2 linked regions of the Ciceribacter thiooxidans genome follow. The protein of the gene in region 1 binds, or shares a complex with, the protein of each later gene. Links are inferred from orthologs where the notes say so. Each region holds a gene or a part of one and is shown in the gene's direction. Other genes may lie near its edges. The genes, in order: H4I97_RS09735 and dnaN.

What was found.
Region 2: the proteins of H4I97_RS09735 (region 1) and dnaN are in contact, whole or in part, in a solved structure (PDB 1OK7), measured with the Escherichia coli proteins. The link is inferred for Ciceribacter thiooxidans from one-to-one orthologs.

What each region holds. Positions count from the first base shown.
Region 1 is NZ_CP059896.1:2,017,187-2,025,723, forward strand. Bases 1-2,903 are described here. They hold H4I97_RS09735 (DNA polymerase IV), read left to right. Parts: upstream 1-761; coding sequence 762-2,045; downstream 2,046-2,903. Other genes in these bases: H4I97_RS09725 (DUF3572 domain-containing protein), read left to right, coding at 1-87; H4I97_RS09730 (GNAT family N-acetyltransferase), read right to left, coding at 108-689; H4I97_RS09740 (L,D-transpeptidase family protein), read left to right, coding at 2,265-2,903. In the rest of the region: more of H4I97_RS09740, read left to right, coding at 2,904-3,509; dnaE (DNA polymerase III subunit alpha), read right to left, coding at 3,540-7,028; H4I97_RS09750 (ABC transporter ATP-binding protein), read right to left, coding at 7,486-8,175; H4I97_RS09755 (lipoprotein-releasing ABC transporter permease subunit), read right to left, coding at 8,190-8,537. UniProt on the Escherichia coli protein: Poorly processive, error-prone DNA polymerase involved in translesion repair and untargeted mutagenesis. Copies undamaged DNA at stalled replication forks, which arise in vivo from mismatched or misaligned primer ends.
Region 2 is NZ_CP059896.1:3,225,419-3,234,046, forward strand. The notes cover bases 3,615-6,608. They hold dnaN (DNA polymerase III subunit beta), read left to right. Parts: upstream 3,615-4,549; coding sequence 4,550-5,668; downstream 5,669-6,608. Other genes in these bases: rsmI (16S rRNA (cytidine(1402)-2'-O)-methyltransferase), read right to left, coding at 3,615-4,318; pmtA (phospholipid N-methyltransferase PmtA), read left to right, coding at 5,808-6,401; H4I97_RS15955 (histidine phosphatase family protein), read left to right, coding at 6,408-6,608. Outside these bases: sn-glycerol-3-phosphate ABC transporter permease UgpE, read right to left, coding at 1-501; sn-glycerol-3-phosphate ABC transporter permease UgpA, read right to left, coding at 513-1,397; sn-glycerol-3-phosphate ABC transporter substrate-binding protein UgpB, read right to left, coding at 1,497-2,816; H4I97_RS15935 (YraN family protein), read right to left, coding at 3,036-3,419; more of rsmI, read right to left, coding at 3,416-3,614; more of H4I97_RS15955, read left to right, coding at 6,609-6,998; pyrF (orotidine-5'-phosphate decarboxylase), read left to right, coding at 6,995-7,687; H4I97_RS15965 (right-handed parallel beta-helix repeat-containing protein), read right to left, coding at 7,711-8,628. UniProt on the Escherichia coli protein: Confers DNA tethering and processivity to DNA polymerases and other proteins. Acts as a clamp, forming a ring around DNA (a reaction catalyzed by the clamp-loading complex) which diffuses in an ATP-independent manner freely and bidirectionally along dsDNA.

The sequences.
Region 1 (8,537 bases):
TGTGACGCCTCCGGCATCGCACCGGAGACGGTCGTGAAGGCCTGGCGGCATTATTCCGGCCCGGGACTTGATTCGGGCGAATATTGAGGCGGCACTGGTCTCGCGACTCAGAGCACCAGACGCACCAGGGGCCTGCCCTCCTTTCTCGACGCGACTTCGGAAAATCCGGCCGCTTCGAAAATTCGTCTCGATCCGACATAAAGCCCGACTGACTTCGATTGTTTCGTCCGTTCGATCGGACAGGCGTCGATGACGCGCGCGCCGGCGGTGCGGGCATGGGCGACGGCAGCGTCGAGCATCCGATGGCTCAATCCCTTGCCGCGCTCCTTCGACACGATGAAGAAGCAGCTCACCGCCCATACTGCCGGGTCGCCGGCATCCGCCTCCTCGAGCGGCCGTGATACGGTACGCGGCGAATTCCAGTTCGGCACATCGGCGCGAGGGCCCACCTGCACCCAACCGACGGGCCGCTCGCCGAGGTAGCCGATGAGGCCGGGAGGCGGTCCCTCGTTCACGCGCTGACGCATGAAATCCTTCTTTTCGCTGCCGGTGAAGCTCTTGCGCTCGGCAGGCACCAGCCGGAAATAGGTACACCAGCAGTCGTAGCAGGCGCCGCGCGGGCCCATCACGGCTTCGAAGTCGCCCCAGCGGTCGGCCGAGAGAGGCTGGGCATGAAATCCGTCGTTCATCGCATTTCCCTTGCCACCCGAGTCGAGCAAGAGTAACGCTAAGCGTGCGAATGTTCAACATTTGTTCCAGCGATGACAACCGACCTGACCGCGTATCCAGCCTTCTGCCGCGACTGCCTCAGAGGCCAGCCGCAAGGCAACCGTCGCTGCAGCAGCTGCGGCAGTCCCCGGCTCGTCTATCATACGGAACTCTACGGGCTCACGCTTGCCCACATCGATTGTGACGCCTTCTACGCCTCGATCGAGAAGAGGGACAATCCGGAACTCGCCGACAAGCCGGTGATCGTCGGTGGCGGCAAGCGTGGTGTGGTCTCGACCGCCTGCTACATCGCCCGCATTCACGGCGTCCGCTCCGCGATGCCCATGTTCAAGGCGCTGGAGGCCTGCCCCGACGCCGTCGTCATCAAGCCGGACATGCAGAAATACGTACGCGTCGGACGCGAGGTGCGGGCGATGATGGAGGAACTGACGCCACTCGTGCAGCCACTCTCGATCGACGAGGCGTTCCTCGAGCTTTCCGGCACCGATCGGCTGCACCATGATCCGCCGGCACGCGTGCTCGCACGCTTCGCCCGCCGCGTCGAACAGGAAATCGGCATCACGGTCTCCGTCGGCCTTTCCTACTGCAAGTTTCTGGCGAAGGTCGCCTCCGACCTGCAGAAGCCGCGCGGCTTTTCGGTGATCGGCGAGGCAGAGGCGCTGGATTTTCTCGCCCCGCGCCCGGTGACGACGATCTGGGGCGTCGGAAAGGCGTTTGCGGCGACGCTCGAAAGCGACGGCATCCGTACCGTCGGGCAGCTGCAGACCATGGAGGAAGCCGATCTCATGCGCCGTTACGGCTCGATCGGCCAGCGGCTCTACCGTCTTTCCCGCGGGATCGACGATCGCGACGTCCACCCGAACGAAGCGGCGAAGAGCGTTTCCGCCGAGACGACCTTCTTCGAAGACATCAGCCGCCGGGAGGATCTCATCATCCACCTGCGGGCTCTGTCGGAAAAGGTCGCCTGGCGGCTGAAGAAGCACGGGATTTCGGGGCAAACCGTCGTCCTGAAGCTCAAGACGGCGGATTTCAAGGGACGGACGCGCAACCGTCGCCTAGAGGACCCGACGCAGCTTGCCGACCGCATCTTCCGTACCGGGCTGGCGCTCATGGAAAAGGAGGCTGACGGTACGCGTTTCCGGCTGATCGGGATCGGCGTGACCGACCTCAAGGAAGCCTCGGTCGCCGATCCGCCGGATCTGGTCGACCAGCAGGCCGGCCGACGCGCCGCCGCTGAAGCCGCGATGGACAAGCTGCGCGACAAGTTCGGCAAGTCGACGGTGGAGACCGGCTACACCTTCGGGCGGCGGAAATAGCGCTCGGACGACGGTCCGATCTTGAAGTGGTTTGCCGTCCGTCTGTGATGGTGATGCTGTCGCACCCACGGCAAGAAGGTCACGTCGCGCAAATGCAGCGATACACCGACTCGTGATTGCAGTGCTTGCCCGAGAAAACCTTCCTTAAACTTCGCGCGATATTTTAACGACCAGCACAAGCACTCGCCCGGTCAGTTTTGCGTTGAGGACGATAATAGCATGCTGAAGTTCCTGCACGTCGCGTGTCTGCTTTCCGCGACAGCGCTTGCCTCTCAGAGCTTCGCCGGAGACGGCGGCGCGCTGCAAATCTATGTTTCGAAGGCCGAGCAGAGCCTGACGGTCTATGATGGCGACCAGGTCGTCGCCACCTCCCGCGTCTCGACCGGCAAGCCGGGCCACTCCACGCCGTCGGGAATCTTCTCCATCCTCGAGAAGCGCAAGTATCACGAGTCCAATCTCTATTCGAACGCGCCGATGCCCTGGATGCAGCGGCTCACATGGTCAGGCGTGGCGCTGCACGAATCGAACAGCGTGCCAAGCTATCCGGCGTCCCACGGCTGCGTCCGCCTGCCGCGCGCCTTCGCCAAAGCGCTCTATCAGATGACCGAGCGCGGCGCCCACGTCATCATCACCGACGAACCGGTCGTTCCGGCACCTGTGCGCCATGCGGCACTCTTTCAGCCGCGGCAGCCGGTCGCCGAAGGACAGCTCCTCTCGGATGCAGAACTGCGGCCGTCCACCATCGAGGCGGGACGGAAGCCGGTTCAGGTCGCGATGGTCGAAAAGGAAGCGACGAGCCCGGTCCAGTCGGCCGAGGCCTTCGCCGACATTCCGCCCGTGCGCATTCTGATCACAAGACGCGGTCAGCGCGAGACCCTGATGGACGTGCAGGCGATGCTCACCGATCTCGGTTTCGACGCCGGCATCATCGACGGCTATCTCGGCCGCCAGACCATCTCGGCCGTCAACGGCTACAAGCGGTGGAAGGGGCTCGCAACCAAAGGTGAAATCCTGACGCCCGAATTTCTGGCGCAGCTCTATGCGAGCGCCGGCAAGGGCGAGCCGCCGCTCGGTCAGATCATGGTGCGGCAGAAGTTCAAGCCCGTCTTCGAGGCTGCAATCGCGATTGCCGATCCGCAGAAGCCGCTCGGCACCCATTTCGTCGAGGCGACGCATGTCGACATGCTCGCCGGCAGCGCCGAATGGCGCGGCGTCACGCTGGAGAACAACCTCTCCAACGCGACGATGAAGCGCCTCGGCATCGAAGCGCCGACGGCCGGCGAGACCGCGCCGACGCTTGCGCAGGCGCTCGACCGCATCTCCATCCCGGATGCCGTGCGCCGGAAGATCGAGCCCATGCTCGGGGAAGGCAGCTCGATCACCATTTCGGATTCGGGGATCGGGCCGGAAACCGGCGACGGGACCGACTTCATCACCGTGACCCGCAAGGTGCCGCGCGGCTGACGCGGGCAACCCGCCGGCATCCACCAGCGGTTACACCAGCTCGACGTCGACGATCCCAGGCGCCGACCGCAGCGCTGCCGCGATCTCCGGCGAGATGCGGTACTTTTCCGAAAGCTCGACCTCGATCTCGCGCTGGCCGTCTTCCTTGATGACGACGAAGGAGACGAGGCCGTCGCCCCTGGTGTTGAGGTGGGCGCCGACCGCCTTCAGCGGACCGGAATCGCGAACATAGACGCGTAGCGCCTTCTGCATCTGCAGCGATTTTTCTTCGAGCGACTGGGCCGTCTGGATCCTGAGCCCGATGCCCTCCGGCCGCTCTTCCGCAGCAACGGTGATCACCACGGATTTGCCGGACTCCAGAAGGTCGCGATACTGGTTCAGGCCTTCGGAAAACAGGACCGCCTCGAACTGCCCGGAGGAATCCGAAAAGGTGACGATGCCCATCTTGTTGCCGGTGCGGGTCTTGCGTTCCTGACGCCCCGTCACCGTGCCGGCGAGACGCCCGGCCGTCGCGCCCTGCTTCACCGCGGCGGAAAAATCGGCAAAGGTCTGGACGCGCATCTTTTCGAGGAGCGAGCGATAGGTGTCGAGCGGATGCGCGGAGAGATAGAAGCCCAGCACCTGGAATTCGCGGTGCAGCTTCTCCGAGGCGAGCCACGGCGTGTACGTCGGGAAGGCGATCTTCTCCGGCCCGGAGGCGCCGCCGGCACCGAACATGTCCGACTGGCCGCTGACGGCATTTTCCTGCGCGCGCTGCGCATAGCCGAGAATGCGGTCCAGCCCGCCGATCAGTTCGGCACGGTCGTGGCCGAAGCAATCGAAGGCGCCGGCACAGATCAGGCTTTCGAAGACACGGCGGTTGATCTGCTTCGGATCGATGCGCAGACAGAAATCCTCGAGGCTCTCGAAGGGCTTGTCGCCACGAACTTCGACGATGTGGTCGACGGCCGACTCGCCGACGCCCTTGATCGCAGCGAGCGCATAGTAGATGCAGCGATCGCCGGTCTGAAAGTGGCGGAACGAGGTCTGCACCGACGGTGGGATGACCTTGATGCCGAGACGCCCCGCATCCTGGCGGAAGTCGTTGAGCTTCTCGCTGTTGGCCATATCGTAGGTCATCGTGGCGGCGAGGAACTCGACCGGATAATGCGCCTTCATGTAGGCCGTCTGGTAGGAGACGATCGCGTAGGCCGCAGCGTGTGACTTGTTGAAGCCGTAGTTGGCGAACTTGGCCAAGAGTTCGAAGATGTTCTCGGCCTGAGGCTTGGACACGCCGTTCTTCATCGCACCATCGACGAAGCGGGCGCTCTGCTGGTCCATCTCGGCCTTGATCTTCTTGCCCATGGCGCGGCGCAGAAGGTCGGCTTCGCCGAGCGAATAGCCCGACAGGACCTGGGCGATCTGCATCACCTGTTCCTGGTAGACGATAACCCCTTGCGTCTCCTTCAACAGGTAGTCGATCTGCGGGTGGATGGAGGCAATTTCCTCCTCGCCATGCTTGCGGGCATTGTAGACCGGGATGTTCTCCATCGGACCCGGACGGTAGAGCGCCACCAGCGCGATGATGTCCTCGATACAGTCCGGTCGCATGCCGATCAGCGCCTTGCGCATGCCGGCACTTTCAACCTGGAACACGCCGACGGTTTCGCCGCGGGAGAGCATTTCGTAGGTCAGCTTGTCGTCGAGCGGAATCGCTGCCAGGTCGACGTCGACGCCTCTCTGCTCCTTGACGAAATCGACAGCCGTCTTCAGCACCGTCAGCGTCTTCAGGCCGAGAAAGTCGAACTTGACCAGCCCCGCCTGCTCGACCCATTTCATGTTGAACTGGGTCACCGGCATGTCGGAACGCGGATCGCGATACATCGGCACCAGCTTCGACAACGGGCGGTCGCCGATGACGATACCGGCGGCGTGGGTCGAGGCGTGGCGGTAGAGGCCCTCGATCTTCTGGGCGATGTCGAGAAGACGGGCGACGACCGGCTCCGCTTCCGCCTCCTCGCGGAGCTTCGGTTCCTCCTCGATCGCCTTGGAAAGCGGCGTCGGGTTCGCCGGGTTGTTCGGCACCAGCTTGCAGATCTTGTCGACCTGGCCGTAGGGCATCTCCAGCACGCGGCCGACATCGCGCAGGGCCGCACGCGCCTGCAGCGAACCGAAGGTGATGATCTGCGCCACCTGCTCACGGCCGTACTTCTGCTGGACGTAGCGGATCACCTCTTCGCGCCGGTCCTGGCAGAAGTCGATGTCGAAGTCGGGCATCGACACGCGTTCCGGATTGAGGAAGCGTTCGAAGAGCAGCGAGAAGCGCAAGGGGTCGACGTCGGTGATGGTGAGCGCATAGGCGACCAGCGAGCCCGCGCCCGAACCGCGGCCCGGACCGACGGGAATGTCGTGCTGCTTCGCCCACTTGATGAAGTCGGAAACGATCAGGAAGTAGCCGGGAAACTTCATCCGCTCGATGATCGAGAGCTCGAATTCGAGCCGTTCGCGGTAATCCTTCTCCTCGTAGCCCGCCGCCATTCCGAGCGCGGCGAGCCTCCGGTCGAGCCCCTCGACCGCCTGCCGCCGCAATTCCTCCGCCTCGGCTTTCTCCGCCTCCTCCGGATCGGCGCCGACGCCGGCAAAGCGCGGCAGGATCGGTTTGCGCGTGTTGAGCACGAAGGAGCACCGCATGGCGATCTCGACGGTGTTCTCGATCGCCTCCGGCAAGTCGGCGAAGAGCGCCTGCATCTCGGCCCGGCTCTTCAGATAATGGTCGGGCGTCAGGCGGAAGCGGTTGTCGTCGGAAACGATCGCATTGTGGGCGACGGCCATCAGCGCGTCATGCGCGTCGTAGTCCTCCCGGGTGAGAAAGAACGCTTCGTTGGTCGCAACCAGCGGCAGGTCGTACTGATAGGCGAGCTGCACCATCTTCGTCTCGTGGCGACGATCGTAGTCGCCGTGACGCTGCAACTCGACATAAAGCCGGTCGCCGAAGAGCCGCTTCAGCGTCGAAAGCCGCGCCTCGGCCTGCGCCCCGTGCCCTTCCTGAAGGGCGACATCGACCGGTCCGCCCGAAGCCCCGGTCAATGCGATCAGCCCGTCCGTGCCGCGTTCTTCCAGCCACGACGTGGTGACATGCACCGCCTGGTGCCCCTCTCCTTCGAGGTAGGCACGGCTGACGAGATCCACGAGCCGCTCGTAGCCGGCGGCATCCGCCGCAAGCAACACGATCGCAGGGTATCTGGCGGGCGCATGCGACGAACGTTTATCGTCCCGCGCATCCTCCATATCGATCGACAACTGGCAGCCGATGATCGGTTGCAGCCCGTCACCGACGGCATATTGCGAAAACTCGAGCGCGACGAAGAGATTGTTGGTGTCAGTGATGGCGACCGCCGGCTGGCCGTCGGCGGCGGCCTTGCGGAGAATCTTCTTCAGCGGCAATGCGCCTTCGAGCAGCGAATAGGCCGAATGGAGGCGCAAATGCACAAAACCCGGCGACCCTGCCTCGTGCACACCTTCGCCAACTGCTTCGCCCATATCCGTCTACCCGCATCCGATGAATCGGTGCGATTTTCGGTCGCCCCGACAGGGAAGTCCAGCCTTCGCGACCGGACACGGGTCACTCTCTACAGGATAGGTGCGAGAACCTCAAATCGCGGAGACGATCACCGAGAAACCGGTGAGGAACATGAGGATCGAGGCGAATGCGGCGACATCACGGAAAACATCAGTCATGGCTCACTCCTTACTCTTTATGTTTTTATTTTGTTCCGTGTTTGTTCTCTTGTCAACCCAAAAAGGGTCATATACTTCCATTCACGATGCGAATGCGCTGGAACATAGAGGAAACGCAGCAGACGGTGCGGTCGGCCGCATCGCTTTGCCCGGCGCCGCAGAGTTCAGACAGGATAGATGAGGGTGGTAACCGTCAGAGCCCGGTGCGCCGCATGACATGCATCGGCCGGGGCCTTCGTCAGATCTCGGCCCGAAGTCGTCAGACGGCGTAGTCGACGATCTTGCCGTCGGCGATCGTCACGCAACGGTCCATGCGCTGGGCCAGTTCGTGATTGTGGGTGGCGATCAGCGCTGCGAGCCCCGACTGGCGGACCAGAGCGCGCAAGGCGGAGAAAACGTAGGATGCCGTCTCCGGATCGAGGTTGCCGGTCGGCTCGTCGGCGAGCAGCACGAGCGGCGCATTGGCGACGGCGCGGGCAATCGCCACCCGCTGCTGTTCTCCGCCGGAAAGCTCCGCCGGGCGATGATCGGCGCGATGGCCGATCCGCATATAGTCGAGAAGTTGTGCGGCCCGCTCCTTGGCCTCGGCCATGGAAAGCCCGGCGATGAGCTGCGGCATCATAATGTTTTCGAGCGCGGAGAATTCCGGCAGCAGGTGGTGGAACTGGTAGACGAAGCCGATCGAGCGGCGCCGCACGGCCGTCCGGCGATCCTCCGACAGTGCCGAACAGGCCTCGCCACCGATCACGACTTCCCCGGCGTCGGGATGTTCAAGCAGGCCCGCCACGTGCAGAAGCGTCGACTTGCCCGTGCCGGACGGCGCGACGAGCGCCACCGTCTCTCCGGCCGTGAGGCTGAAGTCGGCGCCTTTCAGGATCGTCAGAAGCGTATCGCCCTGCCCGTAATTGCGATCGATCCCGGTGAGCGCGAGAACTTTGTCGGTGGCCATGGAAAGCGGCATCCTTATTCGTATCGGAGGGCTTGCACGGGGTCGAGCCGCGAGGCGCGCCAGGCAGGGAAGAGCGTCGCAATGAAGGAGAGCGTCAGCGCCATGATGACGACGGACATCGTCTCGCCGACGTTCATGTCCGCCGGAAGCTGGCTGAGGAAATAGAGTTCGGGATCGAAGAGCACCGTGCCGCTCACCCAGGAGAAGAAGCTGCGGATCGATTCGATGTTGAGACAGACGACGACGCCCAGCGCCACGCCGGCGAAGGTGCCGGTGACGCCGATCGCGGCACCCGTCATGAAGAAGATGCGCATGATCGAGCCGGAGGTTGCACCCATGGTGCGCAGGATCGCGATGTCGCT
Region 2 (8,628 bases), 1.2 Mb from region 1 along the record:
GAAGAACTGACGGAACAGGAAAGTCGCCGTCGCGGAAGCAATCAGCGGGATCGACAAACCGGCATACGAGTCGAGCATCCCGAGACTGGCAACAACCTGAAAGGTCGGCACGATGCGCACCTCGACCGGCAGCATCAGCGTAACGAAGATGATCCAGAAGCAGAACTGGCGCAGCGGAAAGCGGAAGTAGACGATCGCAAATGCCGAAAGGAAGGAAATCACGATCTTTCCCACGGCAATCGACAAGGCCATGATCAGGCTGTTGACCAACATCGGCGTGAGCGGCGGCATCCCGAAGGATCCAAGACCGGACGTCAGCATCTGCCTGTAGTTCTCCAAGCCATGCCCGCCCGGCGTGAGTGGAATCAAGCCGGAGAGAAAATCGTTCGGACCGTGTGTGGAGGCGATGAAGGCGATGTAGACCGGCAGGGCGACGGCTGCCACGCCTATAATCAGCACGAGATGTGCCAGTATCTTGAGCCCGGGCCTGTTCTCAACCATCCGCTGCCTCCTCAGTACTGTACGCGCCGCTCGACAAAGCGGAACTGAATGAAGGTAAGAAAGATGACGATGCCCATCAGGATGACTGATTGGGCGGCGGATGACCCCATATTGAGGCCGATGAAACCGTCGTTGAAAACCTTGTAGACGAGGATATTCGTCGCCTGCGCCGGACCTCCCTTGGTGGTGGCATGGATGACGGCGAAGGTATCGAACATCGTATAGACGATGTTGACGACAACCAGGAAGAACGTGGTGGGCGAGAGCAGCGGAAAAACGACGGTAAAGAAGCGCTTCGCCGGCCCGGCCCCATCAATGGCGGCCGCCTCCCGCAGTGACTGAGGAATGGCTTGCAGGCCCGCCAGGAAGAAAAGGAAGTTGTAGGAGATCTGCTTCCAGCTCGCGGCCATGATGACGAGAATCATCGCGTCCAGGCCGGAAAGCCTGTGATTCCAATTGTAGCCGACCTCCCGCAACATGTAGGGCGCAATGCCGATGGTCGGATTGAACATGAACCACCACAGGATGCCAGCGACTGCAGGGGCAACCGCGTAGGGCCATACAAGTAGCGTCGTGTAAACGTTGCGGCTGCGGATGCAGCTATCGGCAGCGAGTGCGAGGATCAGCGCCAGGACGATCGAGAAAATCGCGACGCCGACAGAAAAAACCAGCGTAACCTGCAGCGAATTCAGGTAGCTCGGATCGGCAAATAGTGCCGCGTAGTTCTTAAGGCCGACAAAGGCCGTGCTGAGGCCAAACGGATCCTCCCGCAGGAACGACTGGCGAACGGCCTGGGCGGCCGGCCAGATGAAGAAGATCAACGTAACGGCGAGTTGGGGCAACAGGAGCCCATAGGGCAGTATCTTGTTGCCGAATATCGTGCGCTTGGTCTGCATGGCGGCATCCGACGGATGGGGCTTTCAGGGGCCACGGAGGGCCTGCCGGGTCACCGACCCGGCAGGCCCTCCGACGAGCTCGGATTTGCTTCGGGAACTTTACTGGTTGGCCGCCGCAAAGTCGCTTATGAGCTTGTTCCCGCGCTCCACCACTGCGTCGAGCGCTCCTTGAGCGTCCTTCTTGCCGGACAACAGCGCCTCGAACTCCTCATCGATGATCGTTCGAATCTGCACGTAGTTGCCGAAGCGAAGGCCCTTTGAGTTCTCCGTCGGCGGATTCAATGTCATCTGCTTGATCGCAACGTCGGAACCCGGGTTCTTCTCATAGTAACCCTGCTGCTGACCGAGGTCGTAGGCGGCTTGAGTGATTGGCAGATAACCCGAGAACTGGTGCCAATTGGCCTGAACCTCCGGCGAGGACAGGTAATGGAAGAAGTCGGCCGCACCCTTGTATTCAGCGTCGTCGTGTCCCTGCAGGACCCAGAGGGTTGCCCCACCGATGATGGAGTTTTGCGGCGCACCGTCAACGTCAGAATAGTAAGGCAGCATTCCGAAGCCGACTTCAAAATCCTTTGCGTTGTTCATGACGGCGGCGCGAGCGGCCGACGAATTCATATACATTGCGCATTCCTGCGCGTAGAATTTCGGCGGAGCGTCATCACCGCCGACAGGGCCGCCATACTGGAAGACGCCTTCGTCCTGCCATTTCTTCAAATTCGACCAGTGCTTGACCTGGACCGGGCCGTTGACGGTAAGCTTGGGATCGATACCGCCGAAACCGTTCTCCAGCGTGCCGATCGGTTGATTGTGCCAAGCGGAAAAGTTCTCGAGCTGTACCCAGGAAATCCAGCCCGACGTAAAGCCGCACTTGGCAGCGCCCGATTCCATGATCTTCTTGGAATAGGCTTCCACATCCTGCCAAGTCTTCGGCGGCGTTTCAGGGTCGAGCCCCGCCTTCTTGAAGACGTTCTTGTTGTAATAGAGAATCGGTGTCGATGAATTGAACGGCATCGAAAGCATATTGCCGTCCGTGTCCGTGTAATAGCCGACGACGGCCGAGAGAAAGCCCTTCGGATCGAATTCGGTTCCGGTATCCGCCATCAACTTGTAGACGGGGTAGACGGCGCCCTTGGCGGCCATCATCGTGCCCGTGCCGACTTCGAACACCTGGACGATGTCCGGCTGTTGCTTGGCACGGAAAGCGGCGATCGCCGCCGTCATGGTTTCGGTGTAGTTGCCCTTGTAGGTCGGCACGACCTCATACGCGTCCTGCGATTTGTTGTAGTTGGCAACGATCTCTTCGAGTTTCTTGCCGAGTTCACCGCTCATGGCGTGCCACCAGGTGATCTGGGTCTTGGCAAAGGATGTAGAGGCCGACAGGCTAAGTGCCAGCGCGGCAAAAGCAACTTTCTTTATCATGGGTTCCTCTCCTCCTCAGAAGAGTTGAGACTTTAGAGACATCGAATAGGCCGTCAAGGCAGAAATTTTCGCTTCGACGTTCGTTCGGCGATCGGAGTGTTTCGGTTCGCTTTCGCTTCTCTAATGAGGTGGGATGAACGGTAAGTGACGGTTCGATGACGGCGAAGTGACCGTTCAACAACACTTTTGTGACAGTTCCGTCACTTCCGCGTAGCGTGTCTAGAACGCATTTTGAAAGTGCCTCGGCAGCCGCCAAGGCAAAACGGCAATGATGTCATAGCGGCAGGAGAGGCTGGAAAAATCCGGTTGCCGCGAGAGCCAGACGTCGCTCGCCGCGTGAATGCGCTTCTGGGTGTGAAAGCTTACGGCGTCGACCGCGCTACGTTCCAGTCGCCGGGCCTTGACCTCCACGAACACGGCAAGCGTGCCCCTACGTGCGATGATGTCGATCTCTCCGGCGCGGGTGCGGTAGCGCAGGGCGACAATGCGGTACCCTTTCAGAAGGAGAAAAAGCGCGGCAACGTACTCGGACAAACGCCCGCGTCGTTCTGCCCTGAGGCGCCGGCCGTCGGGTTTTCTCTCCTGCGGCCGGCCGTTGCTCATCCCTCGTCCTTGAGTTCGAGGATTCGCTGGTAGAGATCTTTGCGGGGCAGACCCGTCTGCCTTGCCGCCTCGGTTGCGACCTTGCCGGCGGGGAGGTCGGCAGCAAGGCGCTTCAGGAGCGTGTCGACGTCGTCCTGGGCCGGCGCCTCGGGGGGAGCAGGCGGACCGATCACCAGCACGATTTCGCCCTTCACAGCGCGATCATCGTAGTGATCCGCGAGCTCGGCAAGGGTACCTCGCCGGAATTCCTCGAAGGTCTTGGTCAGTTCGCGGCACACGCAAGCTTGCCTGCCGACACCGAGCACATCCGCAGCGGCGGCCAGCGTGTCGCCGATGCGATGTGGCGACTCGAAGAACAAAAGAGTGCCGGGAACCTCCCGCACCTCCTCCAGCCGATCCCGTCGCGCCTTGTCCTTCGTGGGCAGAAACCCTGCGAAAAAGAAGGCGTCGTTCGGCAGGCCGGAGCCGACGAGGGCCGCGAGCGGCGCCGAAGGTCCGGGGATCGGCACCACGCGGCAGCCAGCATCGATCGCTATGCGTCCCAGACGATAGCCCGGATCGGAGACCAGCGGCGTGCCGGCATCGGAGACCAGCGCCACGGATTTTCCTTCCGCCAAGGCGGCGAGCAATTTCGGGCCCGCCACCTCTGCATTGTGTTCATGGTAGGCGGTCGGCCGGTTGTGGATACCGTAGCGATCCAGCAGAACGCGGGTCACGCGCGTATCCTCGCAGGCGAGCACGTCAGCCCCGGCAAGCACCTCAAGCGCCCGCAGCGTAATGTCGCCGAGGTTGCCGATCGGCGTCGCGACGAGATAGAGCGCAGGCTCGAGCGGCCGGGCGGAGATCACGGCATCATAGAGGCGATAGGTCTTCGGGGAAGCCGCGGCGTCCTTCCGGATGTCTGTCACGATGGGCGTCCTTTCAGGGATGACAGGGCCTTTATGGTTCAGCATCGACCTTTGAACAAGATACAATGCCCATTCGCTCTGCCCGCGCGTGATGGCTCTTGCAATCGACCGCCTTTTGCTGCCATTTTGCGCGTCCACATTCTCCCGCCGACGAACAGCGCGGCGTCATATTGCGGCCATCCCAGCTCCCCGGATGGCGACAGGTCGAAAGCGGTAAAGTCCATGCGTATCACTCTTGAACGGTCCAACCTTCTCAAATCGCTGAACCATGTTCACCGCGTGGTCGAACGTCGCAACACGATCCCGATCCTGTCGAACGTGTTGCTGCGTGCGGAAGGCGCCAGCCTCGACATGAAAGCGACCGACCTGGACCTCGAGATCACCGAGGCGACGCCCGCCATGGTCGAGCAGGCCGGCGCAACGACCGTACCAGCCCACCTTCTTTACGAGATCGTCCGCAAGCTGCCGGACGGCGCCGAAGTCCTGCTGGCAACGACGCCGGACGGCGTCTCGATGACGGTCGCCTCCGGCCGTTCCAAGTTTTCGCTGCAGTGCCTGCCGGAGTCCGATTTCCCCGATCTCACCGCCGGCACCTTCACCCATGCCTTCAAGCTGAAGGCCTCCGATCTCAAGATGTTGATTGATCGCACCCAATTTGCGATCTCGACGGAGGAGACTCGATACTACCTGAACGGCATCTTCCTGCACACGATCGAGAGTGCAGGTGCGTTGAAGCTTCGCGCCGTTGCGACTGACGGGCACCGGCTGGCTCGCGCCGATGTCGAGGCCCCGTCCGGTTCGGAGGGAATGCCGGGGATCATCATCCCGCGCAAGACGGTCGGCGAACTGCAGAAGCTGGTCGACAATCCGGATCTTGTCGTTACCATCGAAGTGTCGGACGCGAAAATCCGCTTCACCATCGGCTCCATTGTCATGACCTCGAAGCTGATCGACGGCACCTTCCCGGACTATCAGAGAGTCATTCCGACAGCGAACGACAAGGAAATGCGTGTCGATTGCCAAACCTTCGCCCAGGCAGTCGACCGCGTGTCGACCATTTCGTCCGAACGTGGGCGTGCCGTGAAACTAGCGCTCTCCGACGGTCATCTGATGCTGACCGTCAACAATCCCGACTCCGGCAGCGCGACGGAAGAGGTGGCCGTCGGCTACGAGAACGATTCGATGGAAATCGGCTTCAATGCCAAGTACCTGCTGGACATTACCGCACAGCTTTCCGGTGACGATGCGATCTTCATGCTCGCGGATGCCGGCTCGCCGACTCTCATTCGCGACACTGCCGGCGACGACGCGCTCTACGTGCTGATGCCGATGCGGGTGTGACGGAGCGGCTCGATCGATTCCATTGGATTTCTGCTCTATGTGCGCCATTTAGCCTTGTTTTTGCGACAAAGCGGCGCAACATAGCCCGAGTGTGGCCGCTGCGGTTCTTGCATAATCGGTCTCTGGTGAGGGTTAAGACATGGTACGACGTCTGAAGGAACGGTTCGAAAAGAAGTTCGACGAGGAGATCCGGTTCTTCAAGGGCATGATGCAAGGGCCGAAGCTGGTCGGCGCGATCGTCCCGACCTCCTCGATCACTGCAAAGAAGATGGCGAGCATCATCAATCCGAATTCCGGGTTGCCGGTCCTGGAACTCGGTCCCGGTACGGGGGTCATCACCAAGGCGATCCTCGCCCGTGGCGTACCGGCGGAAAAGCTGGTCTCCGTCGAATACTCCGAAGACTTTTGCAGTCATCTCACGATGACCTATCCGGGCGTGAACTTCATCCACGGCGATGCCTTCGATCTCGACCGCACACTCGGCGCGCTCGCGGGCCAGAAGTTCGATTCCGTCATCTCCGCCGTTCCGCTCTTGAACTTTCCAATGCAGGACCGGATCCGGCTGCTGGAGAGCCTCCTCGACCGCCTGCCGCCCGGCCGTCCGGTTGTGCAGATCTCTTACGGCCCGGTGTCGCCCATTATTGCGAAGCCTCATAGCTACCATATCCAGCACTTCGATTTCGTGGTCCGCAATATTCCGCCGGCACAACTCTGGATCTATCGCCGGGCCTAACCGGCGATGTTCGCGCTTTACATCACCCATCCGCAGGTCCGGATCGATCCCGACATACCCGTTCCGCAATGGGGACTTTCCAACGTTGGCGTGAATCGAGCTCGAGCCGCTTCCGCCTTGCCGTGGGTACGCCGACTCAGGCGCATCGTCTCAAGTGCCGAAATCAAGGCCATGGAGACAGCGGCGATTCTCGCTGAGGCGGCGGGTATCGACTACGAGACCGTCGACGCCATGCATGAGAACGACCGGTCCGCGACAGGATTCCTCTCGCCGTCAGAATTTGAGAAGGCGGCCGACTGGTTCTTCGCCCATCCTGCCGAGAGCTTCAGGGGATGGGAAAAGGCGATCGACGCCCAACGACGGATCGTCCGCGCCGTGGAAGCCGTCCTCGCCGGCCATGATCCCGCAAAACCCATCGCCTTTGTTGGCCACGGCGGCGTCGGAACTCTCTTGGGATGCCGTCTTGCCGGCGTTCGCATTTCCCGCAGCAAGGACCAACCCGGAGGCGGCGGCAATCTGTTCGCCTTCTCCCTTGCAGATCGCCGCGTCACGTGCGACTGGACGCCAATGGAAACTTGGCCGGGAGTGAACCCTTGACCGCACGGGAACGCCTTATCGTCGGGCTCGACGTACCGACACTGCGTGAAGCCGAAACGATCGTCGACACGCTTTCGGACGACATTCTCTTCTACAAGATCGGTTACCAGCTGGCCTTCGCCGGCGGACTCGAGTTCGCCCGCGACCTCGCCGCATCGGGCAAGAAGATCTTTCTCGACATGAAGCTGCTCGACATCGACAACACGGTCGCTTCGGGCGTCGAGAACATTGCGAAGATGGGGATGTCGATGCTGACGCTCCACGCCTATCCGAAGGCGATGCGTGCGGCGGTCGAGGCCGCCAAAGGCTCCGGCCTCTGCCTGCTCGGAGTGACCGTGCTGACGTCCATGGACGAAGGCGATCTCATCGAGGCGGGCTACGAATACGATCCGCACACGCTCGTCCTTCGCAGGGCCGAGCAGGCACGTGCAGCGGGCATGGGCGGCATTGTCTGCTCGGCCGAGGAAGCGGCGGCAGTTCGCAAGATCATCGGTCCCGACATGGCGCTCGTCACACCGGGCATCCGTCCGGCCGGTGCCGAAAAAGGTGACCAGAAGCGGGTCATGACACCCTCCGCCGCGCTCAAGGCGGGCTCCAGCCACCTCGTCGTCGCCCGTCCGATCGTCAAGGCGCCGGATCCGAAGGAGGCGGCACGCGCCATCCTCGCCGAGATGGCCGAGGTCCTCTGACCTCGGCATCAATTCGGACGCCGCTATTTTCGCTCGGTGTCGAGCACCATGGGGGATATGGCGCCTTCGAAGCGGTTTCCGGCGAGAACGTTATCGATCGCCCGATCACGTGGATCGAGGCTGCTGCCGAAGGGATATCTCGGGTCGATTTTGCAGTACCATTTCCCCACATCGCGGTGATTGAGCCAGATCGCGGGATAGGCAACGATGCTCGAACGGTACACGAAGCGATTGTCGACGATCTGATTGGACCTGGGCTCCTGATGGCGAATGGTTCCCCCTTCGCCGCAGTTGCGATAGACGAAAATACCGCCTTTCTCGGCGTTCTTGAACTCATTTCCGGAGATGACGTTTCGCGCTGAACCATCGACCGCGATCACTTCACGGTCGGCTTTGACGGAGAAGCGATTGTCGGCAATGACGTTTTCGGCCGATTCCGCATCCAGATAGATGACGGTCTTCGCCGATTTTCCGCGTATGGTGGAGTTCGTCAGCGATGACTTCGTTACCCCCGGGCCGAAATAAAGGGGGATCGTGCCGACTGCCTCAATCGAAACGTTCTTCAGGTCAATGCCGGAGGGGGCGTTTCGCTGCGCATTCGTGGTGTGGTCCCGATTGAGTGACGATTTTCGAACTTCCTCGGCTTCCCCGTTAGCACCGAGACCCGTCAGGCGTATGTTTCCGATGATCTTGCAGTTTGTGATCCGGATGTTTCGCGGGACGCTCCAGCCGGAACTACCGGGCAATTTTTGAGATCTTACGAGAACGGTCGGCGCGCTTACGCCGTATTTCATTTTGGCACTGCCGAGTGTCGCACCGCGACAATCGAGGCTGACACCCGACGCTGCCTCACCGGCAAACACCAGTTTCCGGGTAATCACGTCTTTCGGCCTCAGTTGAAGATCGCAATCCACCGTGATCCGATCATCCTTGCCGTGGGG